DNA from 4 places in the Candidatus Brocadia sinica JPN1 genome. Region 3 is predicted to be linked to each of the others. Evidence: riboswitches for the same ligand, from Rfam matches in the RefSeq annotation. Region 3 holds a riboswitch; each other region holds the start of a gene.
The links. A riboswitch is a leader RNA that binds a small molecule or an ion and turns the genes downstream of it on or off. The one in region 3 is predicted to bind cyclic di-GMP.
Positions count from the first base shown of each region.

Region 1: another riboswitch for cyclic di-GMP. It lies ahead of BROSI_RS00795 (right-handed parallel beta-helix repeat-containing protein); the one in region 3 lies ahead of BROSI_RS03570 (PqqD family protein).
Region 2: another riboswitch for cyclic di-GMP. It lies ahead of BROSI_RS19255 (RCC1 domain-containing protein); the one in region 3 lies ahead of BROSI_RS03570 (PqqD family protein).
Region 4: another riboswitch for cyclic di-GMP. It lies ahead of BROSI_RS07885 (peptidoglycan recognition protein family protein); the one in region 3 lies ahead of BROSI_RS03570 (PqqD family protein).

Region 1 covers NZ_BAFN01000001.1:189,003-191,204, reverse strand. Annotated here, with positions in the region: gene BROSI_RS00795 (right-handed parallel beta-helix repeat-containing protein) at 1-1,196, opposite strand, end outside; cyclic di-GMP riboswitch class I at 1,303-1,444, opposite strand; gene rtcA (RNA 3'-terminal phosphate cyclase) at 1,563-2,202, opposite strand, start outside.
Region 2 covers NZ_BAFN01000001.1:3,334,804-3,337,005, reverse strand. Annotated here, with positions in the region: gene BROSI_RS19255 (RCC1 domain-containing protein) at 1-1,042, opposite strand, end outside; cyclic di-GMP riboswitch class I at 1,205-1,332, opposite strand; gene rpiB (ribose 5-phosphate isomerase B) at 1,727-2,202, shown strand, end outside.
Region 3 covers NZ_BAFN01000001.1:791,722-793,923, forward strand. Annotated here, with positions in the region: gene BROSI_RS03565 (hypothetical protein) at 1-253, opposite strand, end outside; cyclic di-GMP riboswitch class I at 683-783, shown strand; gene BROSI_RS03570 (PqqD family protein) at 873-1,148, shown strand; cyclic di-GMP riboswitch class I at 1,436-1,551, shown strand; gene BROSI_RS20960 (hypothetical protein) at 1,740-1,862, shown strand; gene BROSI_RS03575 (hypothetical protein) at 2,014-2,202, shown strand, end outside.
Region 4 covers NZ_BAFN01000001.1:1,775,077-1,777,278, reverse strand. Annotated here, with positions in the region: gene BROSI_RS07890 (hypothetical protein) at 7-354, shown strand; gene BROSI_RS07885 (peptidoglycan recognition protein family protein) at 461-1,186, opposite strand; cyclic di-GMP riboswitch class I at 1,260-1,402, opposite strand; gene BROSI_RS07880 (tetratricopeptide repeat protein) at 1,532-2,202, opposite strand, start outside.

The DNA.
Region 1 (2,202 bases), 600 kb from region 3:
GTATTGCCTGTTACATGGGTATCCAATATACCGCAATACAAACTTATGGGGTAACTGCCATTGTTACTTAACGTGTTGTTTGTCAATGTGGGTGCTGAGTTATTATCACAATAGATTCCATATCCATCCGAATGCCGTATGGTGCAATTTTGTATGGTTGGAGAGGCGTTGTCGCAGTTGATGTTGGAATTGTAAGTGTCTTCATATCCCCCATATTCTATCGTGCAATAGTCCAGAATCGTTGAGCCGTCAACCGTGCTGTTGAAAAAAACGATCCCCCGCCAATCACCGGGCGCTGGGGTTGATTCATTTGAAGTGAAAGTAATAGGGATGCCGCTTGTCCCGTTGGCAATCAAAGTAGCCGCGCTGTAATACCCGATGAAAAGGGCTGCCGTGCTATTAAATTTCACCAGAGACCCGGGATTTATCGTCAATATTGCGCCACTATATACATGGATGATGCCCGTTACATTAAAGTAAAGGTCTTGCAGAACCCAGGTACGGTTTGATGTTATACTTCCGTCCCGCACCTCAATGGCATCTGTCCCATTACCGCTCCCGGTATTGCCTGAAATATTGCTGTCGAGTATGCCGCAGTACAAACTTATAGGATAAACGCCATTGTTACTTAACGTGTTGTTTGTCAATGTGGGCGCTGAGTTATTATCACAATAGATTCCATATTCATCCGAATACCGTATGGTACAATTCTGGATGGTAGGCGAGGCGCTGTCGCAGTCGATGTTCGAATGGTGACTGTCATATCCCCCATATTCTACCGTGCAATAATCCATAATCGTTGAGCCATCAACCGTGCTGTTCCAAAAAACGATCCCCCGCCAGTCGTTAGGCGCAGGGGAACCTGTATTGGAAGTGAAGGTGATGGGAGCATCTTCTGTCCCTACCGCATTCAAAGTAGCCGCGCTGAAATACCCGATGTAAAGACCCGCCATACTATCAAACCTTACCTCACACCCTTTCTCTATCGTTAATGTTGCTCCGCTATACACATGTATGGTGGTCGTAACGATATGGGGATTGTCAGCGGCATACCACGTCTCATTGCTGGTAATATTACTGCTGTGGTTCAGCGCATAAGAAACCCCATTACTGGACAATGTTAGCAGACAGACCGCAAGCAAGAGCAGCCCTGCACTCAACAAAAACGACCTTGCACTCCGTTTGACAATATCCATAAATTTTTTTCTCCTTCCCCTCCGCAAATAAAATTGATATAAAGTGGCTTTTTGATGCTATAAAAACAAAAAAGCCTTACTGCAAAGATATTTTATAGCAAACACCTTCGGCAGTAAGGCTATCTTATGTGATGCGTATTTCCGTATACGCTATAAAGTTTTTATTTCTTTATTCCTATACTTCCTTATACAGGTAAAGACCCTTTCCTTTGCGTCCCCTGATCGCTCAGGGTTTGCCTTTATCGAACTGTTTTTTGATCATATTGAGCTTACTAGGCAGCTCACAGAGTATACATAACTTTAGAATTTGTCAACTGAAAAATAAACTTTTTTCAAAGTGGTGATAATGATTTCCTGTTACCCAGGTCAATGTATTTTTACAGATCCTTCCTCGTTGAGATTTCCCAGGATGTCGACAGTGACCGGTAAAAACAGTTTTACAATTTCAATATTCGTGAGCAGGTGTTGTGTAACCCTGGGTGTGGTAAATTGTGATGTCCCTTTTGTAAGGGCAAGGGGGATGATGAGTTGGTCTGCAAGATGCTCATCAATGACGCCCTTGGTTTCGAGGAAAGAGAAGAATTCATTACACGCCTCATCGGCAACAGTTTCTGCACGCTTACCGATGGCGCCTAAACTAAAATAGCAACACTGGCTGTGTTCAAATTTCCCCACCAGGAGTAACATTGTGCCCCTTCCAAGTGCAGGCGTTTCTCTCATCGATATTTCGTGAGGTATATTTTGTTCTAATAATTTTTTCTTTGCTTGTGTTTGCTGCCGGAAGGCAATATTTATATCCAGATTGCTTACAGCAGATATTCCCATTACCTGGATAAGCCTCCCTCTGTCCTCAATCCGTATTGGATGTTGCGGGCGTGCCGGATTTATGTTTATGAAAACCTCACCACCACCACGAGGATAATATCCCGCTCTTAGTGTCTCTATTTCTGCATCAAAACCAATTTTTTTAAGAAAGTATAACCACTGTTGCATGAGGTAATCTATA
Region 2 (2,202 bases), 2.5 Mb from region 3:
TAACGGCAACATCACTCAGATTCTTTACCTGAACAGGGACTGTACTATTACTAGTCGCTCCGTTCCCGAGTTGTCCATAAGAGTTATCTCCCCATCCCCAAACCGTACCGTCTGATTTTGCAGCCAGACTGTGAGAACGCCCACGTTCAATGGCAATGACATTACTAAGATTCTTCACTTGTCCAGGTACTGTACTATTACCGGCGGTTCCATTACCCAATTGACCGGAATCATTTTGTCCCCATGCCCAGACCGTACCATCCGACTTTAGGGCAAGGCTGTGAAATCTTCCGCCAGCAAGGGCAGCAACATCGCTAAGATTGCTTACCTGTACGGGGGTAGCGCTATCATTGGTAGTTCCGTTACCCAATTGGCCAAAATCATTCCTTCCCCATCCCCAGACTGTGCCATCCGACTTTAGGGCAAGGCTGTGAAATCCTCCGCCAGCAAGGGCAGCAACATCGCTAAGATTGCTTACCTGTACGGGGGCAGCGCTATCATTGGTAGTTCCGTTACCCAATTGGCCAAAATCATTCCTTCCCCATCCCCAGACTGTGCCATCCGACCTCAGGGCAAGACCGTGAAATCCTCCGCCAGCAAGGGCAGCAGCATCGCTAAGATTGTTTACCTGTACGGGAACAGCGCTATCATTGGTAGTTCCGTTACCCAATTGGCCAAAATCATTCCTTCCCCATCCCCAGACCGTACCATCGAATTTTAGGGCTACACTGTAAGACCAACCACCAGCTATAGCGGTGATACCGTTAAAATTACCTGTCTTTCCCGGGACGGTATTTACCTGTATGGGAATTGTACTGTCGCTGGTGGTACCGTTACCTAATTGGCCAAAATCATTGCGTCCCCATGCCCAGACTGTACCGTCTGGTTTCAATACAAGACTATGATGTCCTCCCCCTGCTAGTTGGGGGACTACAGATGCCAATGAAGTATTGCTAGCGGTCAATACCAGTGAAAAGAAAATCGCTATGCACGAAAGAATGCTAAACTTGACCTGGATAGGGACAAAAGATATGTTTTTCATAACCTTTCTGCCTCCTTTCTGACGTTAAGGGGGTGGTTTTTGTAATAATGATTAGTCGACTTCACGTTTTCCATAAAAGATATGGCTACAGTATGCGAATGCTTTTTCATAAATATCTTTAGAACAATAAAGCCTTACTGCAAAGATACCATATAAAACATCTTCGGCAGTAAGGCTGTCTTATTTTTAGCCGCTTAAACGGTTTAAACCGTTCGACCGTTTAAACCATTTTTTAGCTAAGACCCTTTACTTTGCGTCCCCTGATTGCTCAGGGTTTACCTTTATCGCGATGTATTCTGTGACTCTATTTTTTTAAAAATAATACTATATAGCCTGAATGAAGGCAAAACTAAAAAAGTTTGAGGAATTATAGTTTTGTTAGCCGAAGAGAATATAATTACATCCACCCATTCTTACGGGAGACAACTTCATCGTGAACGCTCAGTCAAACAATTAAAGGGTGCATTCTTATTGCAAAGTTTCATTTTGGCTGAATAATTACATCGGTTCAATATAGCTATTAACTTTCAAGAAATCAATAGAAAATAAGGGGGTAGATGAACATTCCTTTTTTAAGCGCACAATATGCTCATATACTTTTGCAACAGACTTAGCCTTATATTTTCTTGACAGATCGCTGTTTGGTAACTATCTTGATGTTTATTGGTGAAATGGAGGTAGAATATGCGAATTGCTATTGGGTCTGATCATGCTGGATTCGAATTGAAGGAGTACCTGACTGCTTTTCTTCGCCGGCAGGGATATCACGTTGTAGATTTGGGCACATACAACAGGGACCCGGTAGACTATCCCGATTTTGCCGAGGCCGTTGGGTTAGCGATTCACAATGGCCAGGCAGATCGAGGTGTCCTGATTTGCTGCAGCGGTGTCGGCGCTTCAGTGGCAGCGACCAAGATACCTGGCATCCGTGCAGGGCTTTGTCATGATACGTATTCAGCTCACCAGGGTGTGGAACATGACGATATGAATATTCTGGTACTGGGCTCATGTGTTGCTGGGCTTGAGCTGGCAAAAGAACTCGTTCGGGTGTTCGTGGGAGCTGAATTTACCGGAGAAGAGCGCCACCGCCGAAGGCTGGAAAAGATCAAAGCGTTAGAAACTCGTTACAGCCACCTGACAGCACAATGTGAGAAGAGAGA
Region 3 (2,202 bases):
TTATTTCAATCGATTGGCCTTCCTTCCATATTTGATTGAATATCTTTGCATTCTTCAACGCATCCATTACCTGTTTTTCAATCCACATAACTACATCACTATAACCGCAGCTAAAACATCTTACCATCCATGGAACTTTCATCGTTTTTACCATTACTGAAACAGCTTCACCATCACAATTCGGACATTTGGTTGAAGAAATGACTGCCTTATATTTTTCCCCGATTTCTTTATTCGAAAAATGTTCTGACATTTTTATACTCCTAGAGAAGGATTTGCATATCAAATCGCTGTACTACACAACAAAACCTATCACTGAAAAGTTTCCGGCTGTCTATTTTTCTGAGCTTTTCATGTAAGTCTGAATCCTCAATGGTCTTTTCGGCAATAATCATGGTGGGCGCTACTGGATTCGAACCCCTGATCCCTTGCGCGCGAATTAATAAAAACCAGTTTAGCCGTTTTTAGGTTTAGTTTCAAGTAATTTGTTTTGTCTGACGGATAAGCAAAACCGGGAAAGGCTATTTTAAGCCAGTTTCCGGCTATTTTGTGATCTTGTGTTCACATCTTGTTCACACCCTTAAACGGATGTTCGCCTCAAGGCATTTCTCCATACATCTCGATTTTGTTCTTGACATACAACGATATTCGTGTTATGGTACGCCGGAAATTGGTGAAAAATATACGATAAAGGCAAACCCTGAGTGATCAGGGGACGCAAAGTAACAGGATCTCTGGTATACCCGGCGAACTAGCGAACAGACAGACAGCCTTACTGCCGAAGATGTTTGGAAAAAATCTTTGCAGTAAGGCTTTTTTGTTTGGTTTTCCACTCTATACTCATCTGCGCCCAAAATGGAAATTTACAACATATGAACACAACGAAACCTCTTCGTAAACCAGGCATTATTGTACAGGATATTGGACATGAGACCTTGCTGTACAATGTCCGGGGAAAGGCGGTGCATATCCTTAATCCCACCGCAAGACTTATCTGGGAACTGTGTGATGGTGTGCATACGGTAGCGGAGATAGAGCAGGCGATCAGATCGAAATTTTCTATGGTCAGTGAACATGCTGTGTCAGGAGATATTCAAAGAACATTGGAGGTCTTCGCAAGCAAAGGTGTGTTGGAGAATAAGGCATGAGGTTATCGTCCATGGTAAATACCGAAAACAATAAGGCCCGTGCCGCAACTCCTGAGGTGTACTTTTACATCTTAGAGTATAAGTGTGTCATGACACACTTATGTGTAGGCACACTTGTGTGACATGGCACGCTTTTTATCTATGTTGTTTGAATAATTCCATGGATGTTTGTTTTTGTCATTATGATCATAATTTATTTCAAAAAGAAGTCTTATAACTAAAAAGCTCATCAATACTCTTGCCTGTTTAAGTTTGGCCTTATTATTGCTAGTTAATTATTGAATACATCACGATAAAGGTAAACCTTGAGCGATCAGGGGGCGCAAAGTAAAGGGTCTTTACAAGCCGCTTAAACGGTTTAAACAGTTTAAACCGTTTACTGAAAGACAGCCTTACTGCCGAAGATGTTTGGAAAAAATCTTTGCAGTAAGGCTTTTTTGTTTGGTTTTAAGGGAAAATTTAGCATAGAACGAACCATACGTAAGCAGTCAATGGTCAGCTATCAGTGGTCAGTTTGCAACGAAAAGGCTGGCTGGTGGCTGAAGGCTCAGATTGATCGAGAGAATTTTTTATCATAGAAAGGAGTATACCATGGAAGACACAAAATTACCCGTGTACGAGGCGCCAGAAGTGATTACTTACACCGACGAGGAGATATTTGAGAAGCTGGGGCCTGCGCATACAGGCACACTTGGGGCAGATCGCGCGTTTTAGGAAGTTGGAGGAGCGTGGGTGTCTCTGGTGTGGTTTCGCCGCCATTGACACCCACCGCAAGGTTATGGCAATAGTTCTCCAGGTTGCAGAGAATGCGGAGAAAACAAATTAATGAAAAAAAGTATTGTCTTTTAATTGAGCGGAGGGGAATATGAGGCCAAAAAGTATGATTCTCGTGATTACCCTTGCAATTATTGGCGTATCGATGGCATTGAAGGGTAGTTTAATCGCTGGCTCCCTGACGTCGGTTGACATACAGAAAGGCACGGAGGCAATCGGGAAATTTCTCGATTGCGTAAACGATAAAATTAAAACAAAGGGAGCAATTGATATTTCCGAT
Region 4 (2,202 bases), 980 kb from region 3:
GCAACCATGCACAAACTCTATAATACGAACACCCTTTTACTCGTTATTATTGTCTTACTACTCATAGTGCTGGTATTGAAAAACACGACAAATTATGTCGTTGCGCAAGGTGATGGGAACGCACGGCATGTTTTTGGTGTTGTGGGAGAGAAGCAAGGTAACAGACAGCCATTTTATCTTGTAGATACCGAAGAACAGACCATTATGATATATGAGTATTTCCAGGGAGGAGGTTTAGGACTTGTGGCTGCCCGAAATTACAAATATGACAAAAAATTACAAGAGCATGGAAGGCCTTATGGTATGTCTATTGAAGAGGTAAAGACAGAACTATTAAAAACACAAACAAAGTAACCCAGCGTAGCCGTAACAAAAAGAGTTACACGAGACTTACTAATAACTACAGAACAAAAACTTCCTCAAAAATAACTTTTTACACGAACACAACAAAAGCCTACCATTATAATTCCTGGATATGCTTGCTTCCTTTTGATGCGATTTGCAGCAATCTTGTCTTAATCTCTGCAAATGGGAAATTTTTACCTGGACAGGCGGTACATTTCTGATGCACCTCTTTATGCTGTAATATATTAGATGAAGCAATATTGTATTTTCTGGAAAGATATTGGATAAGTCTGACGAGCGAATCGAGTTGGTTTTCGGTTGGGGCTCCCCCGTTTTCAAAATCACCAACCAGACAAACCCCGATTGCTACACGATTACAATCCATATTCGCTGTATGGGCGCCATGAATTTGTTTTTTCCAGCGCTCACCAACCTCAATTTCACCATCTCCTGAAACAGATCCGTTCCCAATCACAAAATGGTAAGCGAGGCCATGCTGCCATTTTCTGTTTTTCCGGTGGTAATGGTCAAATCGGGCGGCATTACCTTTTGCCGTGGCGCTGTGATGTATAACGATATACTCCCATGGTCTTCCATTTGTATTGATGCGACAGAGTTTTTCGAGATCTTGCACATAGGAGGAACTTCCAAGGCCTTCCGGTCTTTTCGTTCTTTCAATCTTTACACTGGTAAAAAAGGGTGTAGAAACACACAAGCCCGATGCAACCAGTATCATAATGAGCGAAAGGCATTGAACCATCCTCTCGCCCTGGTGCATGATTCTATTCCTAAAATAGATCTTCGAGTTTCGCGACAATAAGGATACTATTTTTCTATGCATAGAATGCCGCCTTAACTTAAAGTTTTTAGAAATAAAAAAAGCCTTGCTGTGAAAATATTCATTCCCGAACATCTTCGGCAGTAAGGCTATCTTTAAAAGTTAAAGCTTCCTCTATGGTACGCGTCTCTTTTATTATCTCAGGTGAACCCCGCATGAACCTATTAAAGACCCTTTCCTTTGCGTCCCCCGATCACTCGGAGTTTGCCTTTATCGTTGTTATATTATAAATGTAATTTTTTCATTGTCAATAAATAATTTCTGGTTTCTAAGCGCCGAATTGGGAACCCACTTACCGAAGAAACCCTGTTCATGAAAATCTTATGAAAGAACACAGATAACCATTGGCTACTTATTTTTTAGCTTGCTGATGAATTCCGTTATTTCTTTTGCCATGGATTGCCGAGAGTCTAATCTGAGTGTTTCGTTCAGGTGGAATAATGCGCTGGAAGGGTTGTTTAAGTAATTTGCATAAATAACGCCGAGTAGTTTATGTGCTAACGGGTTATTCGGCTGATAGTGAACCGATTGGTGAAGAGAATCTACCGATTCACTGTATTGTCCTTTCCGGTAAAAGGCATTTCCAAGATAATAGTATATCTCTCCATCGGCGGGATTGTATTTTACTGCCTCTTTAAACTCAGAAATGGCTTCATCCACAAGATTTTTTGACATATAAGCATTTCCCAGGTTACAGTGGGCATTGCTATCTACAGGATTACATTTTAAGGCCAACTGAAGTTCAGCAATCGCGTTATCTGTTGATCCCTTCGTCAAATATATCCCCGCTAAATTATTATGCACATCCGCATTGTCAAATCCCCGTGCAACTGCCTCATTCAGTTCATTAACAGCCTTATCGGGATAACCCTTCTTCGCATAGACAATGCCAAGGTTATTATGCACATTGGCCAATTTTGGATTGAGTCGAATTGCGGTATCAAATTCATGTATGGCCTTCTCAAACTGCTCCATATCTGTAAAAATAATCCCCAGATTGTTGTGGAGATCAGCGTTCG